DNA from 4 places in the Pseudoalteromonas sp. JB197 genome. Region 1 is predicted to be linked to each of the others. Evidence: predicted binding sites of a transcription regulator. Region 1 holds the regulator's gene; each other region holds the start of a gene.
What was found. Region 1 encodes sigma-54, which starts transcription at its own class of promoters, with help from an activator protein. Its sites were predicted from a motif close to GTTGGCACGNNNNTNGNNT; they were not measured.
Positions count from the first base shown of each region.

Region 2: CIK86_RS13085 (YggN family protein) is a predicted target of sigma-54. The motif match lies at 5,979-5,997, and genes of this name have one in related genera.
Region 3: CIK86_RS09345 (flagellar basal body rod protein FlgF) is a predicted target of sigma-54. The motif match lies at 4,021-4,039, and genes of this name have one in related genera.
Region 4: CIK86_RS10660 (DUF1328 family protein) is a predicted target of sigma-54. The motif match lies at 6,936-6,954, and genes of this name have one in related genera.

Region 1 is NZ_NRGZ01000001.1:163,371-171,424, forward strand. Features, by position in the region: gene tnpB (IS66 family insertion sequence element accessory protein TnpB) at 43-393, opposite strand; gene CIK86_RS00730 (hypothetical protein) at 390-731, opposite strand; partial or broken gene CIK86_RS00735 (mechanosensitive ion channel family protein) at 815-1,129, shown strand; gene mgtE (magnesium transporter) at 1,217-2,584, opposite strand; gene CIK86_RS00745 (HPr family phosphocarrier protein) at 2,732-3,004, opposite strand; gene rapZ (RNase adapter RapZ) at 3,048-3,893, opposite strand; gene ptsN (PTS IIA-like nitrogen regulatory protein PtsN) at 3,915-4,367, opposite strand; gene hpf (ribosome hibernation promoting factor) at 4,372-4,659, opposite strand; gene CIK86_RS00765 (RNA polymerase factor sigma-54) at 4,686-6,179, opposite strand; gene lptB (LPS export ABC transporter ATP-binding protein) at 6,249-6,974, opposite strand; gene lptA (lipopolysaccharide transport periplasmic protein LptA) at 6,971-7,516, opposite strand; gene lptC (LPS export ABC transporter periplasmic protein LptC) at 7,506-8,054, opposite strand, start outside.
Region 2 is NZ_NRGZ01000001.1:2,763,758-2,771,811, reverse strand. Features, by position in the region: gene CIK86_RS13115 (RNA-guided endonuclease TnpB family protein) at 1-660, opposite strand, end outside; gene tnpA (IS200/IS605 family transposase) at 699-1,094, shown strand; tRNA gene CIK86_RS13105 (tRNA-Ser) at 1,392-1,484, opposite strand; tRNA gene CIK86_RS13100 (tRNA-Ser) at 1,542-1,632, opposite strand; gene CIK86_RS19255 (hypothetical protein) at 1,852-1,992, opposite strand; gene CIK86_RS13095 (EamA family transporter) at 2,547-3,476, opposite strand; gene CIK86_RS13090 (PLP-dependent aminotransferase family protein) at 3,581-5,023, shown strand; gene CIK86_RS13085 (YggN family protein) at 5,147-5,941, opposite strand; gene CIK86_RS13080 (hypothetical protein) at 6,329-6,514, shown strand; gene CIK86_RS13075 (glutathione peroxidase) at 6,641-7,132, opposite strand; gene CIK86_RS13070 (AzlD domain-containing protein) at 7,223-7,522, opposite strand; gene CIK86_RS13065 (AzlC family ABC transporter permease) at 7,519-8,054, opposite strand, start outside.
Region 3 is NZ_NRGZ01000001.1:1,969,326-1,977,379, forward strand. Features, by position in the region: gene flgJ (flagellar assembly peptidoglycan hydrolase FlgJ) at 1-411, opposite strand, end outside; gene CIK86_RS09330 (flagellar basal body P-ring protein FlgI) at 623-1,717, opposite strand; gene flgH (flagellar basal body L-ring protein FlgH) at 1,730-2,413, opposite strand; gene flgG (flagellar basal-body rod protein FlgG) at 2,432-3,220, opposite strand; gene CIK86_RS09345 (flagellar basal body rod protein FlgF) at 3,242-3,985, opposite strand; gene flgE (flagellar hook protein FlgE) at 4,472-5,836, opposite strand; gene CIK86_RS09355 (flagellar hook assembly protein FlgD) at 5,897-6,574, opposite strand; gene flgC (flagellar basal body rod protein FlgC) at 6,588-7,019, opposite strand; gene flgB (flagellar basal body rod protein FlgB) at 7,025-7,432, opposite strand.
Region 4 is NZ_NRGZ01000001.1:2,252,465-2,260,518, forward strand. Features, by position in the region: gene CIK86_RS10630 (peptidoglycan DD-metalloendopeptidase family protein) at 1-897, shown strand, start outside; gene CIK86_RS19250 (hypothetical protein) at 992-1,168, opposite strand; gene CIK86_RS10635 (aldo/keto reductase) at 1,195-2,166, opposite strand; gene CIK86_RS10640 (sodium ion-translocating decarboxylase subunit beta) at 2,296-3,426, opposite strand; gene oadA (sodium-extruding oxaloacetate decarboxylase subunit alpha) at 3,440-5,221, opposite strand; gene CIK86_RS10650 (OadG family transporter subunit) at 5,234-5,479, opposite strand; gene CIK86_RS10655 (IS5 family transposase) at 5,985-6,746, opposite strand; gene CIK86_RS10660 (DUF1328 family protein) at 6,995-7,165, shown strand; gene CIK86_RS10665 (hypothetical protein) at 7,231-7,422, shown strand; gene CIK86_RS10670 (YcxB family protein) at 7,624-8,054, shown strand, end outside.

The DNA of each region.
Region 1 (8,054 bases):
CTAACTGAGCTAACTTTGATGATCATCAATCGATCGCAAATATTAAAGCACTTGCTTACCTGCAATATCAATTTTGCTGTGGCCAATCACATCATAACCCGATAATAACCAGTGTAATTGCTGCTCGCTTAAGGTCATGGTGGGTGACATGAGTTTGGGCCATTTGAACTTATGCTTATCTAATCGCTTATACCACAGTGCAAAACCGGTGTTATCCCAGTAAAGCAGTTTGAGTTTGTCACGGCCTTTATTACAAAACACAAATAGCGCACCACTGAGCACGGGTAGTTCAAGCTCTGCTTCCACCAACGCCGCCAGACCATTAATTGATTTTCGAAAATCAACGGCATCGACACATAAATAGACGGTGGGTACATCAACGAACATCCTCATACCGTTAGCCCTTTAATAATGGCAACGATATCGGCCGTCGCTAAATCGATAGGAAACGTGAGTTGGCCGGTTAGCGTATCAAACTGCAGCGTATTTTGACGAGTTTGCGCGCAGACTTCAGTAGTTTGTTTTACCTGGACAAAACGTGATGATGTAAGGCACTGCGTGTGCACTGGCAAGGTGGAATTAGGCTGGTCTTTTGCCAGTAAAGCACGTTGTTTATAATAAGTCGTAATAGCGACATTATGGTGTTGGCAGAATTCAATATTAGTACCACTAAACGTACTGCGTTGCAGCAAAAGCTGCTGCCACTGTGCGCTTGTTCTGTAAGTTTTCATCACCTGCTCCGAATTTATCATTGAGCAGGTATTTTTAGATAATCAGAACATCGATGCTAGGTGTGGTTCGCTAGACGCTTACATTTGAGTTTGTAATACGCCAAGATGAAACGGCCGTATACGCCGAGAGTTTTGGCGACAGTAGTATTAATTTATTATTGTGGTTTTGGATTAAATACCCTGGTGAGCCAGACTTTATGACAGTACGCCACAAAGGTGTTGTGGCAGTACAGCAAGCACTAAATGAGGCTGATATTCGTATTCCATTCCCAATACGTAGTTTAGATTTTGGGGTTAAAGATGGCGAAAACCTCGATGCAATAATAAGTAATAAAGTAAATACACAATCGTCAAAGCAAGAAGGAGCTGATGGCTCTACAATCAATAAAGAAGACTAGATAACCTGAACGCTGGTTAAATTATATTGCGTAAAAGTTACTTTTAACCAGCGCGCATTTACACAGTAATGTGCGCTGGTTTATTTATTAAACCAGCAACCAAGTTGCGGTGCCTAAAAAGGCAAATATACCTACTATATCGGTTACTGTAGTGAGTATTACACTGCCAGCAAGTGCAGGGTCTATTTTCATACGTTTAAGTATTATAGGAATACACGCACCCGCCACACCCGCAACAACTAAGTTCATAAACATTGCAAACGCCAGTACCGCGCCAAGCATTAAGTCCCATTGCCATAGGGCTATAACACTGGCAATTAAAACAGCCCATAAAATACCGTTTAATGCACCAATGGCGAGCTCTTTTATCATTACAAAACGTTGGTTAGTTTGGTTAATATGACCCACTGCTATACCACGAATAACCAAGGTTAATGACTGGCTACCGGCCACCCCACCCATTGAGGGGACAATGCCGTTAAGCACGGCTAAAATAGGCAGTATTGCTAAAGTGCCTTCAAAAAAGCTGGCAACAAAAGCGGCTGCCAGAGCCGTTAATAAGTTAACACCTAGCCAAACAGAGCGTTTTTTTGAGCTTTTTAAAACCGGTGCAAAGGTATCTTCTTCATCATCAAGACCCGCTAAACCTAATAAGTGATGCTCTGCGTCTTCACGAATTACATCAACAATGTCATCGATAGTAACACGGCCAAGTAGCTGGGCGTTGTCGTCAACTACTGGGGCTGATATCCAGTTATGACGTTCAAATAACTGCGCCACTTCGCTTTCATCCATCGAAATAGGAATAGACTCACAGTCTTCATCCATTAGGTCGTGAACAATTTTTTCGGGCGAATTGGTTAGTAAGGTACTTAACGATAAAGCGCCTAAAAAACAGTTATGCTTATCGACAACGTAAAGGTCGTCGGTACCCTCAGGGAGTTCGCCGCGCAGACGAATGTAACGCAGTACCACATCTAGGGTTACATCAGGGCGAATGGTTACTGTATCTGTGTTCATCAGCGCGCCAGCAGAGCGTTCCTGATAGGAGAGTGCTTGCGTAGCACGTTCTCTATCTTGAATGTCCATGGCGCTAACCACGTCTTTATAAACCGTGTCAGGCAGGCTTCGCAGTACTTCACCTAAGTCATCGTGGCCCATGTCTTCAGTGGCAGCAGCAATGTGCTTAGGTTCCATTTGGGCAATAATGCCTAAACGTACATCTTCAGAGAGTTCTTCAAGGACATCACCTTGTACATCTGGATCAACTAATTGCCAGAGCAGGCGACGAACTTTATGTGGTGATGATTCTAGTAAAAGTGCGGTATCACAAGGAGCTGTTTTTGCCAGCATACGCCTAACTTGAACAAACTGACCACTATTGAGTGACTTGGTCACTTGTTGTAATTGTTGTAATTGTTGTAGTGGGTAGTCTTGTTCGAAAGTTTCGGGCATTGGCGTCCTTAATTTATTTTTATAACGTTAGGGAAGAAGTTAGTCATTAACTTCGTTCAGTTTATCTTACTTTTTTTAGCCAAACTAGCTTAAGGTTTCACTAACCCTATATTTTAGCTCGTTTACTTGGTTTAAATAAAGTGCCTACTATTCTTGTTCGTTAAAGCGCTGCGCTATTAATTGGCCAACGGCATGTAAAGCATGCTCTGCATCGGGTCCTTCGCACACTACTTTTACTTCTTTACCTTGGCTGCTTTCTAGTAACATTAAAGCCAGTACACTATCGCCAGCGGCTTCTTTTTCATCTTGAAATAAGGTAATAGATGCGTCAAATTGTACCGCTAATTGTGCTAATACGGTAGCGGCTCTAGCATGCAGACCAAGTTTGTTTTTTATTAAAAACGTATTTTCTAAGCGCATAAGATACTCTACTTAAGCTGAACAGATGATTATTTAAATTGAATTATTTTTCTTGCTCGCGATGGCGAATTTTTACATTAGGGTGAGACATAGCAAAGCTTTCACCAATTGTTTGCGCTAAATAAACTGAGCGGTGCTGACCACCAGTACAACCAATAGCAATGGTTAAATAACTGCGATTATTACGCTCTAGGTGTGGTAACCACGTTTGTACAAAGGTTTGAATTTGCCAAGTGAATTTTTGCACAATACTATGACTAGCTAAATAATCTTTTACTGGTTGATCTAATCCAGTTAAAGGCTTGAGCTCCGGTTCCCAGTGTGGGTTTGGTAAAAAACGCGCATCAAAAACATAATCAGCACCTTTGGGAATACCATGCTTAAAGCCAAACGACTCAAAGGTAATGATAAGCTGTTTGTCTTTTTTACCGAGTATGGTTTCACGCATAGATTCAGCAAGTTGATGCACACTTAAATCGGTTGTATCAATGACATGATCAGCCCGCGTTACGAGTACATCGAGTAATTCTTTTTCCTTTTTTATTGCTAAATCTAGCGGTAGCGAATCAATCGAAAGCGGGTGCAAACGACGTGTTTCTGAATAACGGCGGATTAACGTTTGATCGTCGCTATCTAAATAAAATAACGTTGGTTTAGCAAAGTCGGGCAAGTACTCAAGAATATCGTTAAACTGCTGCTGATCTTTAGGCAGGTTACGCACGTCTATACTAACGGCTATTTTATCGTAGTTATCAGAGACACTGCGCACTAATGAAGGCAGCAAATTTACCGGAATATTATCTACACAATAGTAACCTAAATCTTCTACAACACGTAAAGCAACTGACTTACCAGAACCTGATCGGCCACTTATAATAATTAATTCCATTTACCACCCCTTTATTAGTAACTAGGATTGATCCAAAATAACTTGGTATAACGCTTCATCAGACTTTGCCGCACGCAATTGCTTACAAAACTCTTTATCGTTTAGTTTATCAGCTATTGTGGCTAGTGTTTTCAAGTGCTGCTGGTTATCGCCATCGGGCACTATAAGCGCAACAAAAATATCAACTGGACGATTATCAATTGCATCAAAATTAATAGCGGTTTCGCTTATTAAAATTAAGGCAAGAGGCTCTTGTGCCCCGCTCATACGGCCATGTGGAATTGCTATTCCTCGGCCAATACCGGTACTACCTAACTTTTCTCTTGCCAATAAAGCAGTGAGAATATCTTGCTGAGGTAAATACGGCATTTTTTTATGCGCGAGTTCACTGATGAATTCTAAAATTCTTTTTTTACTATTAAAAAGGACCACAGCTTTGCTGCAGTCCAGGCATATAAGTGAGCTTAATTTCATAGTGTTAGTGTCGAGCAAACTTCTCTTTGTGTTTAATTACTTGACGATCGAGTTTGTCAATCAACGAGTCAATGGCAGCGTACATATCTTGGTGTTCGGTCGATGCAAATAGCTCAGCGCCACTTACAAAAATTGTTGCTTCAGCTTTTTGACTTAATTTTTCTACATCGAGAATAACATGCACATTAGTTATGTGATCTGAGTGTCTTTGCAGCTTTGCAAATTTATTATTTACATAGTCTCTTAATGAGTCTGTAATGTCTACATGACGACCAGTTAAGTTTAGTTGCATCAGCATTTTCCTCTTTGTTGTACGTCTTAAATCAAGCTTTTACGTTGATTCGACGGGGGAATAGCCAGAGATTCGCGATATTTTGCAATTGTCCGTCTAGCTACTTTAATTCCTTGCTCAGCCAATATATCTGCAATCTTGCTATCACTCAATGGTTTGGCTAAGTTTTCTGCAGCTATCAACTTTTTAATCAGGGCACGTATGGCAGTTGATGAACATTCGCCACCATTTTCGGTGCTTACATGGCTTGAAAAAAAGTACTTAAGCTCAAAAATGCCACGTGGAGTGTGCATATATTTTTGCGTAGTGACCCGTGAAATAGTCGACTCGTGCATTTCAACTATTTCGGCAACATCGTTTAATACCATAGGTTTCATGGCTTCTGGGCCATGTTCAAAAAACGCTTGTTGCTGCTTAACAATACAATTAGTTACTTTCAGGAGTGTTTCGTTTCTACTTTCGAGGCTTTTAATAAACCATTTAGCTTCTTGTAAGTGCGAGCGAATAAATTGGCTGTCACCGCTGGATTTTACTGTACGAGACATAGCCGCATATTGGCTGTTAACACGTATTTTTGGCATGCTATCTGGGTTTAGCTCTACCACCCAGCGGCCTTTTATTTTTTTAACAGACACGTCAGGTATAACGTATTCAGACTCTTCTCTGACAATAGTATCCGCAGGCTTAGGGTTAAGCGTATGAATAAGTGTCATTATTTCTTTAAGCTCTTCTTCTTTGAGCTTAGTTTTTTTCATTAACGTACGATAGTCGCGAGCAGCGAGTAAATCGATATGATCAGTTAACACCATTTTTGTTTCGTTAATATAAGGGGTGTCTTTATCAAATTGATTTAATTGAATGCATAAGCATTCTTGCAAGCTGCGAGCTGCAATACCAACAGGATCAAATAATTGAATGCGCTTTAGCACTGCTTCTATTTCATCTAGTTCTACTTCGTGTTCGTCATCACTTTCTTGATTAAAGCTTGCTAAAAGGTCTTCGCAACTGATAGTTAAAATACCAGAGTCATCTACGGCTTCAACAATAGCTATGGCAATAGCTTCGTCTATAGGACTAAAAGGAGTGAGCTGTAATTGCCACATTAAGTACTCATGCAGGGTTTCGGCTGATGCACCTTGATAAATAGATTCATCTTCAGGCATTGGCCCTGATGAAGAGGCAGGCGCTGCGCTCATATATTCATCCCATGATACATCCATGGCCATATCGTCGCTTATGGTGTCTTTGTTTAGTGCTTCACCGCTATCTTGCTCATACTCGCTTGGGGTGTCGTCAGCAGAGGCGCTAACAGTAATGTCATCTGCTTTTTGCTCGTTTTTACCTGCTGATTCTTCCGTGTAATCTTGTTCATCAACTTCAAGTAATGGGTTGCTATCAAGTGCTTCTTGTATTTCTTGCTGGAGATCCAAGGTACTAAGCTGCAATAAGCGAATAGCCTGTTGCAGTTGCGGAGTCATTGTAAGTTGCTGGCCCATGCGCAGCTGTAATGATTGCCTCATTTATCTCTAACAATCCTTATAAATTGATATGATTAATCTTAGCAGATGCTTATAGTAATAACATAAATATTACAGTTTGAACTGCTCGCCTAAATAAACATCACGTACTGTTTTATCGTTTAATACAAATTCAGGAGTACCAGATGCAATTAGCTCCCCATGAGAAACAATGTAGGCTTTTTCACAAACATCAAGGGTTTCCCTTACATTGTGGTCGGTAATTAGCACGCCAATACCACGATTTTTAAGGTGTTCTATAATTTTTTTAATATCGAGTACTGAAATAGGATCCACGCCAGCAAAGGGCTCATCAAGCAATATAAATTTAGGATCTGCAGCTAAAGCACGTGCTATTTCTACGCGGCGACGTTCACCACCAGATAGCGCCATACCTAAGCTGTCGCGAATATGTTGCAGGCTAAATTCGTCCAATAAACTATTTAGGGTTTCTTCCCTGGCTTGTTTATTTAGTTGCTTACGCGTTTCTAAAATAGCCATTAAATTTTGATACACAGTGAGCTTTCTAAAAATAGAAGATTCTTGTGGTAAATAACCAATACCTAAACGAGCACGGCTGTGCATAGGAAGTAAGGTAATATCGTTATCATCAATTAATATTTTACCTTTGTCGCTAGGTACTAAGCCTACAATCATGTAAAAGGTAGTGGTTTTACCTGCGCCATTTGGGCCAAGTAAACCAACAATGCTGCCAGCTTTTACTTCAAGTCCTACATTTTTAACAACTTCACGGCCTTTATAGCTTTTTGCTAATAGCTCTGCTTTTAATGTACTCATGGCTGACCTTTATTGAGTTTTTGTTCTTTTTTTGCGTCTATAGGCACTAAAATAGTGTGTACCCGATCAGTTGAGTTTTCATCTTTTTCAGCACTTATAAGCTGTTGCTCTATATCGTAGGTGATGCTTTTAGCCGTAATTTTTTGCCCAGCTTGAGAAATGTTTGCATCTCCTACTAGGGTTAAAAAACGTTTCGCTACATCGTAACGTACTTCGTTAGCGCTGGCGCTCATGACAGTACCATCTGCTTGCTTTTCTTCAAAATATGCAGGACTGCCCGTGGCAATTAATAGTTGTTTATTATCGCCAAGTTCGTCGCGCTTATGTACTTCTAAACGATCGGCGGTGATACGACGATTACCGTGAATTATCTCGACGTTTTTCTCAAAAATACCAACGTTTTCTTTTAGTTGGCCTTCTTGGCGGTCAGCACTAATAGAAATTTGATTAGCTAATGGGGAAGTACTTTGCTCTGCCGCATTACTATTAAATACAAGTATAAGCGATGGAATAATAAGTATTTTTGCAAGGTTATTGGTCATAATATAGTGTTCGCGTATGGTTAATTAGTTTTATCACCTCGGTTGTTAAATTGGCTTCAAGGCCTTTACCGGTGATCTTTAAATTCGGTCCAGTTATAATAACGGGTTGTTCGCTGTGCATAGTGAGTAGCTTTATATCTACTTGAATATTGTCGGCGGTGATTTTGTCTATCATTGCACCATCAATTAAGTTTTGGGCAGTTACATTACCCTCTAAAATTAATTGTCTTTCATCGTAAAGTGTTGCTTCATCAGCATTTATACGCCACGTTTTTTGTCTATCGTCGTACAATATAAAAGTAGGTTTTTCGAATAAGGTAAATCCTAGCTGCTCGTAAAGCTCCGTTTTAACCGCAGTTACTTTATGGCTAATTTCACCGTTTTCGTCAAAAGCTGTTTGTTTTAGCTCAATGGCGGTGTAATCGGGTTTAGCTATCACTTCTGCGTCGGCTTTAACAACCGCATTTATCTGAGTAAAATAAGGGTACCAAAGCCAAACCATACAGCTGATGAATAAAACGCTTAAGACTATGCGCGC
Region 2 (8,054 bases), 2.6 Mb from region 1:
ATTTAACTTTGTTTTTGACTGCTTTAAAAACTTGGGGTTATCGACCACAAAACCATCTGAGCCAACTACCGTTTGCTTTGAGTTAATGTCAAAACCTGTGATTGTTTTTAAAACTTGTTTAGCTGTTTTGCACTCAACTTCCTGAGTGATGCTGCATCCCCATTTTCCGTGGTGATACTGGATAGTTACAGTCTTGATTTTACTTGCTAGTTTGCGATGCAAGATAATGGGTATCTTGCCTACCTTTGGGATACTGATAGCGCCATTTTCAATGCGGATACAGTGCGAGTTATTGACCGCTCGAAAACTATCGTTGTGACGTTTTTTCTTTTTATATGAGATCTTGTGCTTTGGAAAGCGTTGCAAGCGACCTTTAGTAAAAACATTCTTGAGCGCTAATTCCAGGTCGCGGGCAACTTGTTGAGCTGCCGCAGAATCGAATGCTTTGATCCAGTTAAACTCTTCGAACGTCTTGATATCTTTAAGTAGTGAGGCCATGTCTTTGTAAAACAAAAACGTTTTATCGTGCTCGTATCGACGTATGTTCTCAGACAACAATAAGTTCCAAATGCCACGCGCTGTCGCGCCAAACTCAACGAGTTTAGCTTCTTGCTCTGGCGTAGGATTTAGCCTGTAGTTGTATCTAAGCGTCTTTTTCATATACTGTATAGACTACTGTATGGAAATGAGTTGTCAAGATGGAATATGAAACTAAATCTCACTGTAAATATTTAATAGCGCTACATTTAATACTTGTGGTTAAATATAGAAAACAATTGTTAAAAGGTGATGTAGGTGATTTTGTAAAACAAAAAATCACTGAAATTGCAGAGCGCTCAGAATTTAATATCGAAGAGATCGAGGTGGACAAAGATCATATACACATATTGCTAACGATCTCTCCCAATATCAGTGTTGCGAGTTACGTTAGGAGAATTAAACAATCTACAACGCAAAGTCTATGGTCGAGATTTAAATGGTTTAAAAAGCAATTCTGGGTTAAAAAAACATTTTGGTCTGACGGATATTTTGTTTGCTCTGTTGGAAATGCGGCTGCTGATACAATTCGAAAATACATTCAAGAGCAGGGCTAACTATTCCGATTCATCCCATCGACGCCGCTTCGCGTCGATCAATGGGTTTTCTCGGAAAATTTCGATAAATTATAGGCATAAAAAAACCACAACTAAGTGGTTTAAATTAAGTATGGTGGAGAGGGAGGGATAGACTTGCTTACCTCCATGTCATCAATCGCTGCGCGACGCTTGCAGCGGCCCAAAATGTTCCCGACATTTTGTTGAACCCTGTCGAGGGATCTCACCCTCCCAATTTAGTCTTGGTGTTAAATTATAGGCACAAAAAAACCACAACTAAGTGGTTTAAATTAAGTATGGTGGAGAGGGAGGGATTCGAACCCTCGATAGAGCTACAAACTCTATACTCCCTTAGCAGGGGAGCTCCTTCGGCCACTCGGACACCTCTCCAACGCATAACCGTTTTTTTATTGATGGAAGTAAAAATTAAAGCCACCAATATAAATGTGGTGGAGAGATAGGGATTTGAACCCTAGATAGGCTACAAACCTATGCCGGTTTTCAAGACCGGTGCATTCGACCACTCTGCCATCTCTCCGTGACGCAGAATAATACTTAGGTCATACGCATGTGTAAATAGCAAAAAGACTGTTTGCTTAAAATTTAGGCTAAAATGAGGTTTTTTTTGTAAATAAGGGGAAATAAAGACAATTTTAGTAAAATTAAATAGGTTGCAGCAAGCAGTGGGAGCTAAATAAGAAGCTTTATTTAGTGGTTGGGTGCTTGCTGCACCGTATAAATAGTCATGGTTGTGTGACTATTTATATTGAGCTGTGCTACCAAGAGCGAGTCTTTTACCGAAGCGATTAAGCTTTGCTAACATTTTAGCTTTACGATTTGTTGGTTTAACGGCAATGTGAGTAGCAGCTGTTTCATTTAATGTGTTAATTGGGTTCATTACTTAACTCCGAGTTGTGGTTGGTGAAAACGGGGGCATTCTGCCTCTTAATTGTTTAAAAATAAAGCGATAAAAATTGAGCCCGAAGCATTAGTTATTTTAATCCGAAAGGGTTTTATTAACCTGCCGTTCACTTGGTGAGTTTGGATGTTTTTGCATTTTTATTCACGCCGTTAGTTTTTAAATCCCTTTTGTTATGGGGTCTCTGTGTTTGTTTTTATTTTTAATGCGATAAAAGCAGGCTTTTTTGGTTATTTATTCAGATTAAATTATTTTAATTAAATGATTTTTTATGCTGTTTAATTAGTGTTTATAAAATTAACTTTATGAGCGTTAAAGAAATTCCAGTAAAGTTCTAAAAAAAGTTGGTGTAATGCACTTTATATTTGCATTGCATGGGTGAATTACTTAGCTTTTTAGCAAAATGGTGTTTTTAATAAAGTTAGTATTACTAGGAGTTATAACGAACACTTGGCAGCTGCTTTTATATTAACCAATAAAAAAGCGCCTACTTTACAGTAGGCGCTTTTGCGTTAGTTGCGTTAATAACGCGTCTAACTGGGGACAGGGCCTCTTCTAGCAACCGCTCTGTTTGCTAAAAAGGCATTAATTCGTTTTGTTGGGGTAAGCACTATGGCGTTACCAAGTAGTACTAAGCTAAACCCTGCAAAGGTATTTGCATGCCATTCAAAGCCTTCATAAAAGCTGCTTAGTGTTACCGCAACTAAAGGAAACAGTACGATGACATAGCTGGCTTTTTCGGGGCCAATATTTTTTAACAGTGCAAAGTAACAAGCAAAGGCGATTACAGTGCCAAAAATAGATAAGTACAATAACGACAGCCAATAGCTAGTAGGTGCAGTGAAATTAAATTGCACGTCGCTTATAAATACATATAAGGCTAAGCCAATGGCACTGTATAACATGCCCCAAGCATTACCTTGTAACACACCAATTTGTTTGCGTGAATTACGTACACTTACCATGTTTCCTAATGAAGCCACAAAGGTGCCTCCAAGAGCAAGTAGTAACCCGACGAATGCACTGTTACTCAAGTTGAGTTGCTGTAATTGTGGCCAAAACAAGCAGGTGATACCTAAAATGGCAAGTACAGCACCGGTATAAATTCGTTTTGGAATAGGTTTGCCAAAAAATAATCGGGTATTAACTATATTCATTACTAATAGCATTGAAAAAGCAATCGAGGTCATTGCAGAGCTAAGGTGATTTTGTGCCCAGTAAAGCATTAAGTAATTTAGGCCAAAGTTAAACAGGGCCAATAATACGAAAAAACCATGATCGACTAAATTAAATCGCATTTTAGGTTTTTTGTATGCCACATATAACCACATTAATAATGCCGCGATTGCAAAACGATAAAATAGCGATAGTTCAACAGCAATATCGCCTAGCTGAAACTCTATGGCCAACCAGGTTGAGCCCCAAATTAAAACAGTTGTTATATATAGCGCTGCACTTTTCAATACTGCTCTCCAAAGTCGATTAAGCTGCTATTTTAAAGCTTATCTGTATACTTACCATGTACAGAAAATGGAATATGTAACCTATACAGATTGAGGGTGTAATGATTTTAAAAGCGGTTAGCCATCAAGGTCATGAGTTTTTGTACCAGCAAGTTATTCAACTGATCAGGGATATGAGTGCTCAACAGGCTTTATTGCCCTCAGAAAAGCTGCCGTCATTACGTAAAATGGCTAGCAACCTTAATATAAGTATTCCTACGGTAAAGCAGGCCTATCAAGCGCTAGAAGATCAGGGGGTTATAGAGGCACGCGAAAAGTCAGGCTACTTTTTAAAAGCCGTTAACATGGCAAGCAGCTTACCAAAACGGGTTAAGTTAAGCCGCGAGCCCGTGATTGTAAACAAGCAGGCGCTGATTGAGCAGGTATACACAGCCATTCATCAGGCCCATGTGGTGCCTTTTGGAGTAGCTAACCCGGTTGCTGCGGCACCAACCGATAAAGCCTTAGCCAGAAATATGCGCCGAGTAATGACACTTGCCGGTAGTAGCGCTATTAATTACGGGCCACTGGATGGTTATGCACCGTTAAAAAAGCAGCTTATTCATCGCTATTTAGACTTTGGCATTGGTATTAATATGGATGAAATGGTGATCACTAATGGTGCGCAAGAAGCACTGGCAATTGCACTCAAATGCGTAACTAAGCCCGGTGATGTAGTGGCCATAGAGAGCCCTTGTTATCACGGAATTATAGAGTTAATAGAAAGTTTAGGCCTTAAAGCACTAGAAATACCTTTATGCCCAGATAATGGTATTTGGCTAAACGATTTAGCGCAGGCGCTTAATGAGCACGATATTAAAGCGTGTTTATTTTCTACGGCTATTAGTAATCCGGTTGGTAGTTTTATGCCAGATGAAAATCGAGAACAACTGGTGGAACTAGTTGAAAGCCATAACGTAGTGCTCATTGAAGATGACGTATATGGCGACCTATACTTTACACCCAAACGAGGTACACCGGCTATAGCGTATTCCAAAAAAGGCTTGGTGCTAAGTTGTTCGTCTTTTTCTAAAACGGCTGCCCCTAGTTATCGTGTTGGTTGGCTTATTGCGGGGAAATTTGCAGGGCAAGCTAGGCGTTATAAAAGAGCATTGAGTTGTTCTACCTCACTAATTAATCAATGGACGTTATCAGAATTTGTTTTTAGCGGTGAATACGATCGTAATTTAAAAGTACTTAGGCAGCGTTTACGTACGAATAAAGAGCATATGCGACGTTGCTTACAGCAAGCCATGCCAAAAGGTACACGGATCAGCGATCCACAAGGTGGCTGTGTTATTTGGTTAGACTTAGGCTGCGAGTATGATAGCCAAAAGCTATTTTTATTAGCGCTTGAGGTAGGTATAAGCATTACTCCAGGGTTGATATTTTCAGCTTCAAATAAATACAAAAGCTGTATAAGGCTAAGCTATGGTGTGCAGTGGAGTGAGCAAATAGAGCAAGCAATTGTCACACTAGGTAAACTTACCTTACTAGCAAAAAAGTAGCCTAATTTAAGGGGGATCAACAGCTTGTAACAAGTTTTGCGGCACAATAAAAAACAGCCGTTAAGTTTTAAGCGTAACGGCTGCAAAGGGATGTTAAATAATCACCTAAGTGAAGTTTGCAAACTAGTTTTGTTTAAAGCTAAATAATTGGTAACCTTTAAGTTCAGGTACTTGGACTACTAACTGCTCTTCTTGTTTAGCTATATTGGCAAAATTTTCGCATAAGGCATTGGCACGCTTTTCGAGCGCATCGGCATGCTGCTCTACTTTTTCTTCTATTTGCGTACCCATGTTTTCCATACGTTGCTCAAAGGCTTGCATGTCGCCTCCTGAGCCAAGTAATTCAGAACCTAAAGCAACTAAAATACTCCCCATAGATTGTATTACAGCCGACTCAACAGCGCTCTCTATTTGTTGTTCGAACTGCTGCTCAAAGTTTTCACCAAATTGATTAAAACTTTGCTGGCCCATAACAAAGGTGTCTTGTTGATAAAAAGTATTTTGTACTTCAAGTTTAATGTCGTCCATTAACGATGAGATATTATCGAGGCCATCAATATTAAAAGCATTAGCAACTTCTTGCAGTGCAACACCGGCAATTTTAACGCCTTCTAAGGCTATATCTGCTACTTCGGGTAATTGCGTGCGTAAACTACCTGAATATTGAGTTAGCGCCTTTTGCTGGGAATGATTAAGCGCTACCGATTCACCATTAATGGTTAAATTGCCATTGGTATTAAATTGCATAGTTTGCTTATTGGCGGTAAAAATCTCTAGTTCGTCAGGCTTAATACGTACATCATTTTTAAATTCTACATTGCATTGCTCATTATTAAATGACACTGTTGAATCGTTATCGTTATGCGCCATAACGGCAGGTGCACATATTAAAGTGCTCACTAATAGTAATTTTTTCATATTTATTCTCAGTTTTTTATTGATGATAAATAAGTAATAACAAGTTTAGTGCCAATGTTTTTTTATTATATTAAACAATAAGTTGGTTTTATTTATGTTATTAACCATAGCAAGGTTTATTATAAAAAAACTATTTTTTAGTCAAATTGGCTAAAGCTAGAGCAATAATTAATTTTATTTATCGATACGATAAAAAACTCTCACTTTCCATAAAGCTAATTTAGCGCTATTTATTCACAGTATTGACATGAAGGCTATTTAAGATAGCTACATGGCTTTATTTTGGCGCTAAACTGCATTGCACTTTATGTGTCGAACATTTTAATTTTACCAATTATTGCGATTATAAAATCCTTGGTTGGTCTCAAACACTTTATGGAGTGGGTTGTGGGTAAGACATTTAGTTACGATGCGCTAGATGACGATTTTGTTGAAGACGAGTACGAAATGCTCGGGCGTAATCAGCACGATAAGAACAAGCAAAAGGTTAAGAAAAAGTTGGAAGACTACCTTGAGCAAAAGCGCTTGCGTAAAAACCTAGGCGAAGACGATTTAAGCGATTACACCGATTAAATTGCGCTAGTATAACTAAAGTACCAATGTGAATTAGACTTTAAATGTACGCTTTTATGTATGTTTAAATTTTGATTAGATTGGCAATAAAGAGGCTGTGTGCCTCTTTATTACTTTTAAGCGGCGTTACTTATTGCTTTGTTGCAGTGCTTTTTGAATGGTGAGCTCTAGCTTTTCTGGCTTGGTAAAGGGGGCATAGCGTTTAATTGGTGAGCCGTCTGCTGCGATTAAAAACTTAGTAAAGTTCCACTTTATTTTGCGAGTTAAAAAGCCTGGTTGTGTCGATTTCAAATAACGAAATACCGGATGAGCATGCTCTCCGTTTACCTCTACTTTAGCGGCCATTAAAAAATTAACCCCGTAGTTTATTAAACATCCTTGCTCTATCTGCTGTGCATCTCCCGGTTCTTGCTGATTAAACTGATTACACGGAAATCCTAAAATTACTAAGCCTTGGCTAGCATATTTATTATGCAAAGCCTGTAGTGACTCGTACTGGTAGGTAAAGCCGCACTTGCTTGCCGTGTTTACAATAAGCACGACTTTACCAGCAAACTCGCTAAAATTAATGGTGTTACCTTGTAAACTGGTGGCGCTTAACTGATGAAACTTATGCATTATTTATGCTTTACCTTATATTTTTTGATGCTCAATCTACTCTTTTAAGTACATTGCTTAATATGGTTGTTGTATATATTAAGGTTGTTTTTAATTTAAAATTAAAAACAACCCCATACCCGCAATCGTAGTGTAATAAATATTATGGGTTTTATAAGCCACAATAATAGCGACTATAGCCGCACTTAAATAAGGGTTTTGCCAATGTAAATTAATGCCATCATCGTTTAAAAATACAATAGGTACCCAAATAGCCGTAAGTACCGCTGGTGCACTAAAGCTTAAAAATTGTTGCATTTTAGGCCCAACTTTAAAGGGTAAAGCGCGGTGCAAAAATAAGTAACGGGTAAAAAAGGTAATACAGGCCATTAGTAAAATAGTGGTCATCATAAGTTGCGCTCCTTTTTGGCAGTTATTCTTGCTGTAAAGTATCCTGCGCTCATGGCCAGTAATGCAGAGCTCACCAGCCATAACTCAAATCCGGTACTTTTAAACAATGTAGCGCTAATGCCTGCGACTATAACTGTAACGAGTGAGGCGAGGCTTTTAACACCCGGAATAACTAAAGCTATAAATGTAGCGGCTATAGCAAAGTCGAGGCCCAAATGGGTTAAATCGGGGAGCATAGTACCAGCAACAATGCCTATAAATGTCCATAAATTCCATGCAATATAAAAGCTAAAACCGGCGCTAAGTGCGTAAATTAAACGTATTTTTGTACGATAGGCTTTAGGGTGGTGCGAAAATGCAAACAACTCATCGGTCAATACAAAGCTTACAGGTAGACGCCAGCGCAAAGGTTGATCAATTACTTTATGACGTACCGCTAAGCCATATAAAAAATGCCGAGAGCTAATTATAAAGGTAGTAAACAAAATGGTGAGTAGTGGCGTATTTCCCGCAATTAACTCAATAGCGACAA
Region 3 (8,054 bases), 1.8 Mb from region 1:
CAATTCTATGCCAGCACGCTGATCGCTTACAAAGTCATTGCTGGTTCTGAGCACTGAGGCTGGGGTGTAATTTTTAGCAGTAGGAGAGAGTTGCTGCACTATCAAATCGGCAAGGCCTAATGAGCCATTAGATGAAAGCTCTGATGAAAGTTGCTGATCGTGCATTTCTTCAAAAAACTTTACGCTACTTGAATTTAATGGACTTTCTTTATCTTCGAATGCTTCATTGGCTTTACGCATACTTTTGAGTAGCATTTGCGTAAATATGGCTTCAAACTGTGCCGCTGCTTTTTTTAAAGCCGCTTTTGAGGCATCACTAGACGCATCGCCACTGTTTAGGGCGTCTTTACGCAAAGCGTTTAAGTTACCTAAATCAAAAAAGTTTTGTTTATCTAGATGATTCGTTTCCATCAGCTTTTTGACACAATAAAGAATAATGCACTAAGCAATGCAAAAAATGAGCCAACGAGGAGTGCTAGGTACTTAGTAACAGTAAAGATTAAACTTTTGGTACATAAAAACAAAACACCGCGATAAAACGATACGCGGTGTTTATATATTAAAGCACTTTATTTTTAGAGGCCTAGATCATGTTAACTTTCAGGGTAAAGTTTACTCTCTTTTAAATTACCACCAGCTGACCGTTTATTGCACCGGCTTCTTTTAACGCCTCTAGTATAGCCATTAGGTCACCAGGAGCTGCTCCTACTTCATTAATAGCACGTACTAAATCATCCAAGCTCACACCTGGGTTAAATACAAATGCGCGGGAGTCATCTTGATTAACATCTATAATACTTTGCTGCGTAACAACGGTGTCGCCATCGCTAAAAGCATTAGGTTGCGATACGTTTTGTTGCTCCGCAATAGTTACTGTTAAGCCACCATGGGTAATAGCCGCAGGTTGTAGCTTTACGTTTTTACCAATAACAATAGTGCCGGTGCGCGAGTTCACAATAATTTTTGCCGAGGTATCTGCAGGGGTAAACTCTAAGTTTTCGAGCGTTGATAAATACGATACCCGTTGCGAGGCATCCCTAGGGGCAATAACTCGAACAGACGCAGCATCAAGTGCTTGTGCGCTATTAGGTCCAACTAAATCGTTAATCGTTTTCTCTAACCGCTTAGCGGTAGTAAAGTCTGGGCGATTTAAGTTAAAAGTAATATAGTCATTTTGCATAAACGGGCTTTTTACTGCACGCTCTACTGTGGCACCGTTTGGAATACGGCCAACCGTTGGCGTGTTTATAACGACTTTACTGCCATCAAGTCCCTCAGCCCCTAAACCACCTACAATTAAACTACCTTGGCCAATAGCGTATACGTTACCGTCAACCCCTTTTAAAAAGGTTTGTAGTAAAGTACCACCACGTAAACTACCTGCACTACCAATAGATGATACGGTAATATCTATAGTTTGCCCGGGCTTTCTAAACGCGGGTAGCTCGGCATGCACTGCAACCGCAGCCACGTTTTTAATTTTTGGTTTTAAGCTTGCCGGTAACGTAATGCCAAAGCTATTTAACATGCCTTTAAAGCTTTGCTCGGTAAATCGGCTTTGCTCACCTGTGCCTGGTAAGCCAACAACTAGGCCATAGCCTACTAATTGGTTTGAGCGTACGCCCTCAACCATAGATACATCTTTAATGCGCTCGGCCATGGCAGGAAGTTGCCAGCCAAGTAACACCATTAAACAAAAAACTTTAAATACATTCATAATGAATGTCCTCTAAAAAGGAAAAAGTGAGCTACTAAAAAAGCGCGTTAGCCAACCAGCACTTTGCGCTTCTTGAGTTTGCCCTTTGCCCGAATATTGAATTCGTGCATTAGCAATTCTATTTGACTGTACGGTATTATCTGCTGTTACATCTTCTGGCCTTACTAACCCTTCTAAGCGAATAAATTCTTCGCCTGAATTTAACGTTAGCCATTTTTCGCCGCGAATAACTAAATTACCATTAGGTAAAACACGCATTACGTTTACCGATATATCACCAGCTAAACTATTTGACTGATTTGATTTTGAGTCGCCTTTAAATGACGCGTCGCTGCCAATACCAAATTGAATACTGTCACCGCCAATATTGACCGGCAACCCGCCTAAACCAATTACAGGGTCTAAACTTGCGTCAGACTGCTTATCTGTTTCTGTTTTTGCCGCTTTAGAGGCTTGTGTAGACTCTTGTAATTTAACCGTAATAATATCGCCAGTACGCAGTGCTTTTTTATCTGCGTATAAATCGTTAGATAAATGAGTATTAAATAATGAACCTGTAGCAACCAGTGGCTCTATATTCGGCTCTGGGTACATAGGCGCATAATAAGGGTCGTCTTGTACTACTTCGCTATTTTGAGTAGACATACAACCACTTAACGCTAAAGTAATAGCTGTCAGTAATACAATATTACGCATAAATGCCTCCCCCACTCTTTATAATTGTTGATTGATATAGCTCATCATTTCGTCAACAGCTGAAATTACTTTTGAGTTCATTTCGTAAACGCGCTGCGTTTCTATTAAGTTAACCAATTCTTCTGTAACATTTACGTTTGAAGTTTCAAGCGAGCCTTGAATAATTGAACCAAGTCCTTCAACACCTGGATTACCTTGTACCGGTGCACCACTTACTGCCGTTTCGGTATAGAGGTTTTGCCCTATAGGCTCAAGGCCCGATGGATTAATAAAGTCACTAATTGTTAACTGTCCAATTACGACGTTTTCAGCTTCTCCTGCTATACGTACTGATACTTCTCCATCTTGTGAAATAGTAATTGATTGTGCGTCATCGGGTACGTTCATTTCTGGTTGAATTACATAGCCCGCCCCCGAGGTGACAACTCGCCCTTCGCCATCGGTAGTAAATTGACCATTGCGCGAATAAGCAATATTGCCATCAGGCTGCAACACCTCAAAAAACCCCGGACCTGATATCATCCAATCTAGTGAGTTTTCAGTGGTAAGCATATTACCCTGTGAAAAGTTTTTTTGGTTAGCAACCACTTTTGAACCAGCACCTAGCATTAACCCCGAAGGTTTTTGGGTGTCTTGTGATGAACGACCACCTGGCTGATTGATATTTTGATAAAGTAAATCTTCAAAAATAGCGCGGCTTTTTTTATAACCAACCGTACTGGCGTTAGCTAAGTTATTAGAAATAACCGAAATATCGGTTTGCTGGGCATCAAGCCCGGTTTTACTGATCCACAATGCTGGATTCATTATCGTATCCTCATTTTAAAGTTAAACTATGCGTAACAACTGATCTTGACGTTCGTCAATCTCTTCAGCTGTTTTCATTAATTTTACTTGTAATTCAAATTGGCGTTGATGGCTGATCATATCGACCATTTCGTGCACCGGATTCACATTAGACGCTTCTAATGCGCCACTTATCACTTGTACATTAGCTGAAGTTTCGACTGTTTGATTTGGCTTTGGTCTAAATAATCCATCATTGCCTTTTTCAAGTGTTGAGTTATCTGCCTCAACAACTTTTAAACGATCAATTTCTTCTAAAAAGTTAGCTGGGGCACCTTGTGGGCGCACTTGTATAGTGCCGTCGTCACTAAACTCTATTTTTTCAATCGGTACAGGTAAAATAATAGGACCGCCTTCGCCAATAACTTGACGACCACCGCTAGTAACTAACATGCCTTGAGCAGTAATGTTTAGCGTACCTACTTTTGTATAAGCTTCGTTGCCGGAGGCATCTTGCACACTGAGCCAAGCGTTATCGCTCATGGCTATATCTAAGTCACGACCCGTTTGCATTATGCCGCCCGATGTCATATCAGAACCTGGACGCTCTTGCATAGAGAACACACGTGTTGGCAAGCCCTCACCAAATGCTTGCATAGATCGAGCTTGGGCAAAGTCAGCTTTAAAGCCAGTAGTATTTGCGTTCGCCAAATTATTGGCTTTAAGAGCCATGCCCAGTAAGCTTTGCTTAGCGCCAGACGCGGCAATGTAGACCATTTTATCCATAACATCGACTCACATAAAAATCTCTGTAAGAACAAATGCAATATATGCGCCAGATTAAATTTAATACTAAAACTGTTATTTTGAAGGGGCGTAAATACGCATGAAAAAACAATAAAAAGAAGGGGAAATTTGTTTGTTTTTTCTAAAGCGACAGCGTCTCTTAACCTCTTTGTAAATATGCTTTTTTGCACTTAGTGCCACGGTGGCAAAACAATCGCCTACACCTAAACCAAATATTGTGCTTAGCTAATTTTTAGCTAAATCTGACAACAGCCCTTTCGTACAAAGAGAAGTAAATGAGGGTAAATGAGGGTAAATGAGAAAAAAACAGTAAATTTGTTTGTACTTTATCTAAAGCGACAGCGTCTCTTAACTTCTTTGTAAATATGCTTTTTTGCACTTAGTGCCACGGTGGCAAGCCCGTTGCCTAAAATAAAAAAGGCTGCAATTAAGCAGCCTTGAATATTCAAATTAATAAATTGTGCTTTATCTAATTTGTAGAATACTTTGCTGAATCGTTGAGTTAACTTCCAGCGCTCGCGAGTTAGCTTGATAATTACGTTGAGCACTAATCAAGTCTACTAACTCACTCGTTAAATTTACATTCGACTGTTCAAGTGCCGATGAGTTTATTTTACCTAATGAGCCAGAGCCAGGTTCGCCAGCAATTGGCTCTCCCGAGGTTATGCTTTCTTTCCAACTCGTATTCCCAACTTGCTCTAACCCTTGCGAGTTGGCAAAGCGAACCATAGCAACTTGCCCTAAAAAGGTTGAGTCGCCGTTGCTGTATGAGGCAACCATTTTACCATCTGTACCAATATCAATACCAGCCAAACGGCCAACCGTTGCACCATCTTGGTTAAGTGTTTTTACTTCAAAGCGACTCGCATACTGAGTTGGTATTTTAGTAACCCCATTAGCCTCATCACGCCAATTAATTGCAATGTCATTAGGAAATGTTGCGCCATTGGTTAATAAGTCAGAAAGCCCTGGTGTGGCTGATGTAATATTAAGAGGGTTAAAAGTACTGCCCGTATTTGCTACACCATCGGTACTAACAGGCATACCGCTTCCATTAAAACGAAAGGTAGCTATTGGCGTATAAGGTGCTGCGGCTGGCTCAGCGCCATTTTCGTCAAATAATTTACCATCCAGTGTTGTGTGAACTTCCCACATGTTTTCATCACCTACAACTGGTGGTGTTGCTGGCTGAGGTTTAACAAAGAAAAACTGCAGCACGTGCGGCTCACCTAGAGAGTCATATACTGTTGTTGATGTAGATGAGTTATAACTAGCGCTTTCATTTGGATCAAAGGCAACTGTAGTTGCCTCTTCACGTGAGTCTAAGTTAAAAGAGTTGTATATAGTAGACGTGGCACGTGGCGAGCCTGACGAATCTGGTATTTGCAAAGCAGATGATGTGCTTAAACTAACTGATGTAGTATCGCCTGTTGTTGGATTAACAGGAAACCCTTGCAAAAAGTTACCTTGTGAGTCAACTACATAATTATCTTTGTTAAGTTTAAATGCACCAGCACGCGTGTAGCTAAAGTCTTGCTCTCCAATTCCAGGGCTAGTAGCAAAGTAACCTTCCCCTGTAATCGCTAAATCTAATGCGTTGTTTGTAAATTGCAAAGAACCTTGATGAAACTGCTGTGCAACCATAGTTGTTCGCACACCATCTCCGTGTTTTGTTTTACTTGAACTAAATACCGACGATGCGTATACGTCTGCAAACTCAGCACGAGACTCTTTAAAGCCCGTACTATTTACGTTTGCAATATTGTTTGCCGTAACATCTAAATCCTTTTGTGCAGCAGCAAGGCCTGATAGCGCAATGTTGAAGCTCATAATTCACCCCTAAAGTTTCATTTCAAGCCTAATTATGGCTCTAGTATTAATTAAAATTTATTACGCGATTTCTGCAACATCAGTCAGCCTAACCGCACCTTCTTTAGTATTAATAATGATGCCATTTGCACCATTAATATTAACACTTTCAATATTTTTGAAGGTAGCAATTGGTAAGCTTGAAAACTCACCACTAGTGCTGCCTTCTGCTTTAATTTTATAGTCGCCTGGAGGTAAACGCTCTCCAGCTTCATTTTTTCCATCCCATGCAAAGCGGATAGCACCGGCTGGTTGTGAACTCATATCTATTGTTCTAACCAATTGTCCTGACTCATCTTCAATACGAAGCTTTAAGCTCTCAACTGGGTTTTCAGCAACAACTGAACCTCGCGCTTCAGCAGACTCTGTTAACTCTAAAGTATCAGATTCTAAAAGTGCTTTTTTACCCACTAATGTAGATGCTTGTAATGCTGAGTTTGATGTCATTGATGCAGCTAAAGATTCAAAATTAGAGTTTAAGTTTGAAATACCCTCAGCCATGGTAAAACTAGTCATTTGCGCAATCATTTGATCGTTGTCAGCAGGTTTACTCGGATCTTGAAACGATAATTGTTGCGTCAATAAAGAAAAGAAATCTTCTTGAGTTAATGCATCACTTTTCTCTTTGGTAGCAACTTGTTTTTCTTGCCATCGCATCGAGTCTAAATAGGATGAAGATGTACTAATATCGTTACTCATAACCTACCCTCTATTACCGCTGGCCTAACAGCAGTGTTTTACTTAACATTTGTTTAGCTGCATCGGCAACTTGTACATTTGTTTGATACGAACGAGAGGCAGAAATCATGTTTGCCATCTCTTCAACAACATTAACGTTAGGTTTATAGATATAACCATTTTCATCCGCACTTGGGTGGTTCGGGTTATATTCTATTTGTAATGGTTTGTTACTTTCAACAATACCTAATACCTTAACGCCCACAGAAGAACCCTGTGGATTACTCGCTGATGCTGACGCTTTTGTAAGCTCAGCAGCAAATACAGGTTGTCGCGCTCGGTAAGTTTTTTCCTGAGAAGAACTAATAGTATTTGCATTAGATATATTACTGGCTGTTGTGTTTAAGCGCACATTTTGTGCGCTCATAGCTGAACCAGCAATATCAAAAACATTATATAAACTCATAATTATTATCCTTGGCTACCGAGTGCTTTATTCAGGCCTTTAAATTTACCAGTTAAAAACTGTAAGCTGGCCTGATATTCCATAGCATTCTGTGTATACAAGTTTCGTTCCACCTGTATATCAACAGAGTTACCATCACCCGTATCCGTTTGATTTGGAACGCGAAATGATTCTACCCCCCCCACACTCCGACTTCCTCCGGCAATGTGCTTTTCGTTTGTTCTTACCATGCTATTGCCGCTTTGCTGGTGTGATTTTGCCGTTTTTAATGCAGTGGCAAAGTCTATATCTTTTGCCTTATAGCCAGGCGTATCAGCATTAGCTATATTAGCAGCGAGCACTTCAGCTCTTTGCGAACGAATTAACATAGCGTGCGGATGCACACCAAGCGCTTTATCAAAGCTGATAGCCATAACAATCTCCAAAAAATTGACTTAACTTAAATAAAGCAAGAAGTAAGCCATTTAATTAATTTTTGTTTAAAGTTATTTATTAAACTGCTTAAACATAGCTATTTAAAGTGGAGATTTTAAGGCAATAGGTAAATTGATATGAGCCAATACAGTTATTATAAAAAATGCCAGTAGTTAAAAACTCTAAAGCGCATTTCCACACTGGATGCGAATGAGGGTAAATGAGGAGTGATTTAAATACATAATCTAGTGGGTTCACTTCTCTAAAGCGCAGCGTCTCTTAACCTCTTTGTGAATAAAGCATTTAAATATTATTTTGCACAAAGAGAAAAAAATGAGAGGAAATGAGAAGTAATTTAAACAGATAATTTATCTATTTATTTATTCTTCTGTAAAGCGTAGCGCTCTCTTAGCCTCTTTGTGAATAAAGTATTTAAATATTATTTTGCACAAAGAGAAAACAATGAGGGTAAATGAGGAATAACTTAAACACATAATCCAGCGGTTTTACCTCTCTAAAGTGCAGCACTTCATAGCCTTTTTGTGAATAAAGTATTTAAATATTATTTTGCACAAAGAGAAAACAATGAAGGTAAATGAGGAGTAACTTAAACACATAATC
Region 4 (8,054 bases), 2.1 Mb from region 1:
CTGCGTTACGTTATTTCAAAAACAGACACTTTATTTGTTACCTTAAACGATGAAGGGCAATACGATACTTCAATCGATAGTAAAGAAATAGAAACCCTAACCAAAACAGTAGGCGGCGAAATTTCTAGTAGCTTTTGGACCTCAGCCATAGCTGCAGGTTTAAGCGAACGCCAAATAATGAACTTTGCCGATATATTTGGTTGGGATGTAGATTTTGCTAACGATATTCGCAAAGGCGATGGGTTTGGTTTAATTTATGAATCTCACTATGTAGATGGTGAGTTTATTGGTACTGGTAAAATTATTGCTGCGGAATTTGTTAACCAAGGTCAGCGCTATGCTGCAATTCGCCACACTGACGGTAGTTTTTATACTCCTGAAGGGCGCAGCATGAAAAAAGCATTTTTACGTGCACCAGTTAGTTTTAAATATATAAGCTCAAGCTTTAACCCGCGACGTTTACACCCAGTAACGGGGCAAGTTAGAGCGCATCGCGGTATAGACTTTGCGGCGCGCACTGGCACGCCGGTAGTTGCCTCAGGTAACGGTAAAGTTATTAAATCGGGTTACAGTAAATATAATGGTAACTATGTATTTATTAGCCATGGCACACAGTACGTAACTAAGTACTTGCACCTTAATAAACGCCTAGTAAAAACAGGGCAAAAAATTAAGCAAGGTGAGCAACTCGGTACTGTTGGCTCTACTGGTCGTGTGACCGGTGCACACTTACACTATGAATTTTTAGTTAATGGTGTTCATCGTAATCCTAAAACCGTTAAATTGCCTAAGTCAGAGCCGCTGCCACGTGCAGAGCTTGCCAAGTTTAAGCCTATTGCTGATAACTTTATTGCCCAGTTAGAGCGCAACCGCGAACTACAGTTAGCACTTAAGTAATATTAAATCATTATTAAAAAAGCCTTTGCTAGGTAACTTGCAAAGGCTTTTTTGTACCTATAATTTTTTTGCCTATGAATAATAGACTGACACACTAATTCATTAATACATAAATTAGCTGTACCACTAACGATACCATTACCAGTGGCCATATATACTTACTGTATTTTTTAGCGCCATCTAAGCCTATTTTACTTTGATACTTTTCTAATAACGGAATTAATATTAACAATGCGACAAACAAGCTAATTAAAATAACGAATATATTCATAGTAATACCTTAAGTGGGGGTCTAAATTAGGGTAACTCGTGCCCTTTGGCGCTGACATATAATGCATACCAATGCTCTCGGGTTAATTCTATATTTACAGCGCTGCACGATGCAGCCAGTCGCTTAGCATTAGTTGTGCCTATTACCGGTTGAATTAACGCCGGATGGCGCAGTAACCAAGCCAATACAATAGCCTCGGCAGACGTGCTATAAAGTGCTGCTAACTTAGCCACTAATATAGCGGTATTAATATCTGCTGGTGATGCATTTTGCAGCTGTTTTCCTGAATATAATCCTTGGCATAAGCTACCCCAGCTTTGAATTTGTATTTCCTGCTCGGTGCAATATTCTATAAAGCCGGGAGTAAAGTTAATGTCTTTGCCATCGCGGTTACCGACATATACCCCCTCATCAACCCAGGCTGATTGCTTTAAGCTTGCTTCAATTTGGTTGGCAACTATGGGCATATCAAGGGCTGTTTGTAAAAACTGTATTTGTTGCTGCGACATATTAGACACCGCAAAATGACGTACTTTGCCACTTTCTTTTAAGCGACTAAATACCTGAGCTACTTCTTCAACTTGTATCAAAGGGTCGGGTCTGTGCAGCATAAGTACATCTAAATAATCAGTATTTAACCGCTTAAGAGAGCCCTCTACTGATTGCTCAATCCATTGTTTTGATAAGTCGTAGCGCTTTGGCCCTTGCTCATCGGCAAAACGAATTCCGCACTTTGACTGGATATAAATTTGCTCTCTCAGCTCTGGGCGCTGCTTAAGGACTTGGCCAAACACCTGCTCAGCTTTACCAAATGTATAAATATCGGCGTGATCAAAAAGATTAATGCCACCGGCTATTGCTGTATCTATACAAACATGTGCCTGCTGGGTATGAGTATTAGTTAAGGGGTCTTTATTCCAACCTCCCCCAAGTCCCATACAACCAAATATGAGCTTGCTAACATTAGGTAAATATTTTGCCAAAGGAGTGTCATGCATGCCGGCTATCCTTAATTAATTACAAGTAGCTTACTGTAACAAAAACAGTCGATAAAAACCTATCCCTATAAATTAAGCATAAAAAAAGCGCAGTAAACTGCGCTAATCGGTTGGATTTTAAAATTGATGTTAGCCAACAAGTGCTAATAAAATACCTGCTGCAACTGCACTGCCTAGTACTCCGGCAACATTTGGCCCCATTGCATGCATAAGTAAAAAGTTATGCGGATTGCTCTCAAGGCCTACTTTATTTACTACGCGCGCCGCCATGGGTACAGCCGATACTCCCGCAGCACCTATTAATGGATTAATCGGCGTTTTAGATATTTTATTTAACCCTTTAGCCATAAATACGCCCGAGGCTGTACCTATAGCAAAAGCCAGTGCGCCAAGCACTAAAATACCAATCGTCTCAACAGTTAAAAACTTATCTGCAGCAAGCTTTGAGCCTACAGCTAAACCTAAAAATATAGTTGTAACATTGATGATTTCGTTTTGAGCACTGTTACTTAATCTATCAACAACACCCGACTCTCGCATTAAGTTACCTAAACAAAACATACCTACCAGCGGTATAGCTGCCGGTAAAAACATAGCCGTTAAGCTAAGTACCATTAATGGAAAAATAATTTTCTCTTTTTTAGATACTTTACGCAGCTCTGGCATTTTTATTTGGCGCTCTTCAACCGTGGTTAATGCGCGCATAATTGGCGGCTGAATAATTGGCACTAATGCCATATACGAATAAGCAGCTACCGCAATCGCACCAAGTAAATCAGGAGCTAGTTTAGAGGCTAAAAATATAGCGGTTGGGCCATCAGCTCCACCAATTATCGCAATAGCCGACGCATCTTGCAGGCTAAATTCAAAACCAGGTACATAGTTAAGTAAAATAGCGCCAAACAAAGTCGCAAAAATACCAAACTGTGCAGCCGCACCTAATAGCAACATACGAGGGTTAGCAATTAGCGCACTAAAATCAGTTAACGCGCCTACTCCCATAAATATTAATAGTGGAAAAATCCCCGTATCAATACCTACGTAATACACATAATGCAGTAAGCCGCCGGGGTCGGATAAACCAGCCACCGGAATATTAGTTAATATTGCACCAAAGCCGATAGGTAATAATAATAGGGGCTCAAATTTTTTGGCTATTGCCAAAAACAATAATAAACAGCCTACCGCAATCATAATCAACGCTGGAAATGTAAAGTTAGCAATGCCTGTGGCATGCCAGAGGTTTAAAATACCATCCATCCTCTATTTACTCCTAAGCTAATGCAATCATAGCGTCGCCGGTAGTTACAGCATCGCCTTCACCAACTAACACTTCAGCAATTGTTCCGGTGTGCGTAGCGCGTATTTCAGTTTCCATTTTCATGGCTTCCATAATAATCACTACATCACCTTCATTCACAACTTGCCCTGCTTTTACCTTTATCTTAAAAATATTACCGGCTAAAGGGGCGTTAAGTGTTTCGCCTGATGCAACCGAAGCAGACTGAGGAATATGTTCTGAGTCTTTTAATGTAACTTCTTTAAGCTCGCCGCCTTGAGCTACAACAACGTCGTAAACCTTACCGTCTACTTTTACGCTGTATTGCTCAGCTTTAACGCTGTTGTTATTTGAAGCTGATTTAGAGGGAGCTTTATTACTTTTATCTTCAACACAAGGAACTGGCTCAAATGCATCTGGGTTGTTACGGTTTTTAATAAACTTCAAACCAACCTGTGGGAATAATGCATACGTTAGTACGTCATCAATTTGCTCATCAGCAAGAGTTAAACCTTGCTCTTGTACTTCTTTTAATAATTCAGCCTCAAGCGTTGCAAGCTCAGGTGCAATATTATCTGCAGGACGACAAGTAATTACCTCTGCTCCATCAAGCACACGCTCTTGTAGCTCTTTATTCATAGGTGCTGGTGTTAGGCCATATTCACCTTTTAATACGCCAGCTGTTTCTTTAGTAATTGTTTTATAGCGCTCACCCGTTAGTACATTAAGTACCGCTTGAGTGCCTACAATTTGCGACGTTGGTGTAACAAGCGGTAAAAAGCCAAGATCTTCACGTACACGTGGGATCTCAAGTAAAACTTCATTAAGCTTATCTGCTGCGCCTTGCTCTTTAAGCTGGTTTTCCATGTTAGTTAACATGCCACCAGGTACTTGCGCGAGTAAAATACGGCCATCAACCCCTTTTAAGCTACCTTCAAATGCCGCGTATTTTTTACGTACATCTCTAAAGTAAGCAGCAATTTCTTCAAGGTGATTTAAATCAAGCTCAGTATCACGCTCAGTCCCTTCAACTATCGATACAATAGTTTCAGTTGCGGTGTGTCCGTAAGTCATACTCATAGATGAAATTGCGGTATCAAGCATATCAATGCCTGCATCAATCGCTTTTTGATAAGTCGCAGTACTTAAACCTGTTGTGGCGTGGCACTGCATTGCAATTGGAATAGATACAGTTTCTTTTAGTGCTTTAATTAGTTTTTCAGCATCGTACGGCTTTAATAAACCCGCCATATCTTTAATACAAATTGAATGACAGCCTAAATCTTCCAACTGCTTAGCTAGCGTTAACCACATATCAAGCGTATGAACAGGGCTTACTGTATAAGAAATAGTCCCTTGGGCATGTGCGCCTACTTTTATAGCCGCTTTAATTGCCGTTTCAAGATTACGTACATCGTTCATTGCATCAAATATACGAAATACATCAACGCCATTTTTATGGGCACGCTCTACAAATTTTTCTACTACATCGTCAGCATAATGGCGGTAACCTAATAAATTTTGACCGCGTAATAGCATTTGCTGTTTAGTATTTGGCATCGCTTTTTTTAGTGCGCGAATACGCTCCCAAGGATCTTCACCTAAATAACGAATACACGAATCAAACGTAGCTCCACCCCACGACTCAATAGACCAATAACCTGCATCATCAAGCTTTTTTGCAATCGGTAGCATATCGTCAAGGCGCATACGAGTTGCTAACAATGATTGATGCGCATCACGTAGTACCAGTTCTGTTAATTTTAATTTAGCCATTTAAGTGCTCCTTTAATTATTGTTTGTTTTGTACTGAGCAATGGCAGCACTAATTGCGGCGATGTGCTCATTAGGCACACCTTGTGATTTAAAAGACGGTGTTCTGGCAGGCATTGCAAGCTCAGGCTCTGCAAAGCGAGATACCAGCTTAGACATAACCGTAACGCAGGTAATTAATAATGACAGAAACACAAACACCCCCACCATACCGGTTAGCATTAAGTTGCTTGCTGTTGTAAGTAAAGCAGCGATATCCATTTTCCTCTCCTATAAAACTTATACCGAAATCAAAATAAAAAATCATTTTACGTAAATAATTATTCACCGAATAATAACAAAAAACAGTGTTTTGTCTATAGCCTGTAAATTGGTAAAACCAATTTAAACAAAACTAACATGCTATTAATTAACTTAACACTACAAAAAGGACTAGATACGCGCTATTACATAGATAATAAAAATAGTGAATATAAATAAAAGTTATATAGGCGACCTAAAAACCGTTAATAATGCACTTAAAGTAAAGCGTTAACAGTTCTATTAGCATAAAGTAATTTCACCACTGGCAATTGGTCTTACCAAATACATTTGTTAATTATTCAACCATTTAAATAGCCGCTGTTATTAAGCCCGCAAGTCTCGAACTGCAATTTAATAGCTCTTAAACTCAATTCTAAAAATCAATATGCGCTAACTTCTCTTATAAAAAACTAACATCCATAATCACTTGTATTAGGGGCTGTTGATCTTTGTAGTACATATATCAATCAGCCCACATTGGTAGCCACATCATAGTAAATGCTAAAGCGAGCATTGAATGATAATTTCGTTCAAGCTTTTCATACCGCGTGGCTATCCCTCTATATTGCTTAATACGGCCAAATGCATTCTCAACCAAGTGCCGATATTTGTACATGCACCAGTCAATATCTTCATTGCCTACTAAACTGTTGCCCTTACGTGGAATAACGGGTGTAGCGTTATTATCACGAACAAACGCTCTCAGTTTTTCACTGTCGTAGCCTTTATCTGCGACAACCATATTACTTGTTGGGCAATTAGCTACGAGTGACTCTGCATGGACGATATCATGCGTATTTCCACAGGATAATTCATAATAAACAGGCAACCCTCCGCTATCGACTGCAAGATGAATTTTCGTAGAATTTCCACCTCGGCTCTTTCCAATTGATTCATTGTCAGCAGTTCTTGCACCGCAACTATGTTGATGAGCCCTGACAATACTGCCATCAATGAAGACCCAATCCATGTCCGCATCACGAGATAATGCGCGAAACAGTTCATTCAAAATCCCTTTTTTGGACCATAAATTAAACCGTCTGTAGATAGCACTCCAACGGCCAAAATCAGAAGGTAAATCTCGCCATGGAATACCTGTGCGCATCTTATACAGTATGCCTTCGAGCGTTTTTCTATGGTTGGGCTTATTATAAATTCGACCACTTAAGTACATTACTTTTGATAAGACATTCCATGTCCCGTCTGTTAACATTAATCTTGGCATGTAGGTTCGGTGTAAAGTTTTCTGGCGAATTCAATTATACCTTATCTTCATGCTGTTTGTTTTTCATACCACAAAGATCAACACGCCCTAGTATGAATAAATTACATAGCAAAGCGTAAAACTTACCATTGAGTGCACGCTGAAATAACACAAACAAAAACAAACCATTGATTTAAAAGTAAAAAAAACAATGGCACGTAACTCGCATCATATCCATTGAGCAAATTTGATAAACCAAGGAGAATACAATGTTACGCTGGACAATCACTTTTTTAGTAATTGCTTTAATTGCTGCAGTGTTAGGTTTTGGTGGTATAGCAGGCGCCGCAGCGGGTATTGCAAAAATTATATTTTTTATATTTTTAATACTTTTAGTTATATCTTTAGTATCGGGTGCCCTACGTGGCAAAAAGCCCTAGGTAACAAACTAAAGTTTTAAACTAATTAAAAATCATTTAAATCAAAATTTACAAGGAATTACATTATGAATTCGACAACTTTAAGAGCAGCACTAATTGGCCTATTCGCAAGTTTATTTATTATGGGCTGTGAAGATAACCACGCAGAAGATGCTGGTGAACGTATTGACGAAGCAGTAACTGACGTGCAAAACAAAGTTGAAGATGCATGTGAAGAAGTGAAAGAAGGTGTAAATGCAGAAGAAACTAACTGTTAATTCTTCTAGTTTATTAAAAAAACGGCTCTAAAATGAGCCGTTTTTTTATGTGTGTAATAAAATAATATCTAAATTAAAGGTTGGATCTGATAAATAATAAACGCCAATATCTTTATCTATTATGCAGTTATTTATTATATAACTGCGCATTTACTGGTTAGCTTGTTAAAATGCATATAACTATGTTTTAAGAACTTCTATATGACACATACAACAACCTACACGCTTGATAAGCCTTATTTTTATGAGTGCTTTGACGAATCAGTTGCGCATAGCAAGCGCGCGCAACCAAAATACTTTTTATTGGCGCTATTAGTAGCACTCGGTTTATTTGGAATTTATGGTTTAGACGATCATTACCTAGGATCTTTTCTGATCATGGTTGCGGTACTCGAATGTATTGCCTTTTATTATCGCCGTCCTTGGTGGGTTACTAGACAAATGCTAAGCAAAGCCTCGGGGTCTGAGGTCACCCTTACCTTTGACGAAGAAGGGATTAAATCAAGTAACTTTTATAAAAACACCCAACTTCTGTGGTCAGATATTAACGAAGTTATAACCACAGAGCGCGGCATACTATTAAAAAACAAAAAAGGTATGCAGTATATATCCAAGCACATATTAACTGCCGA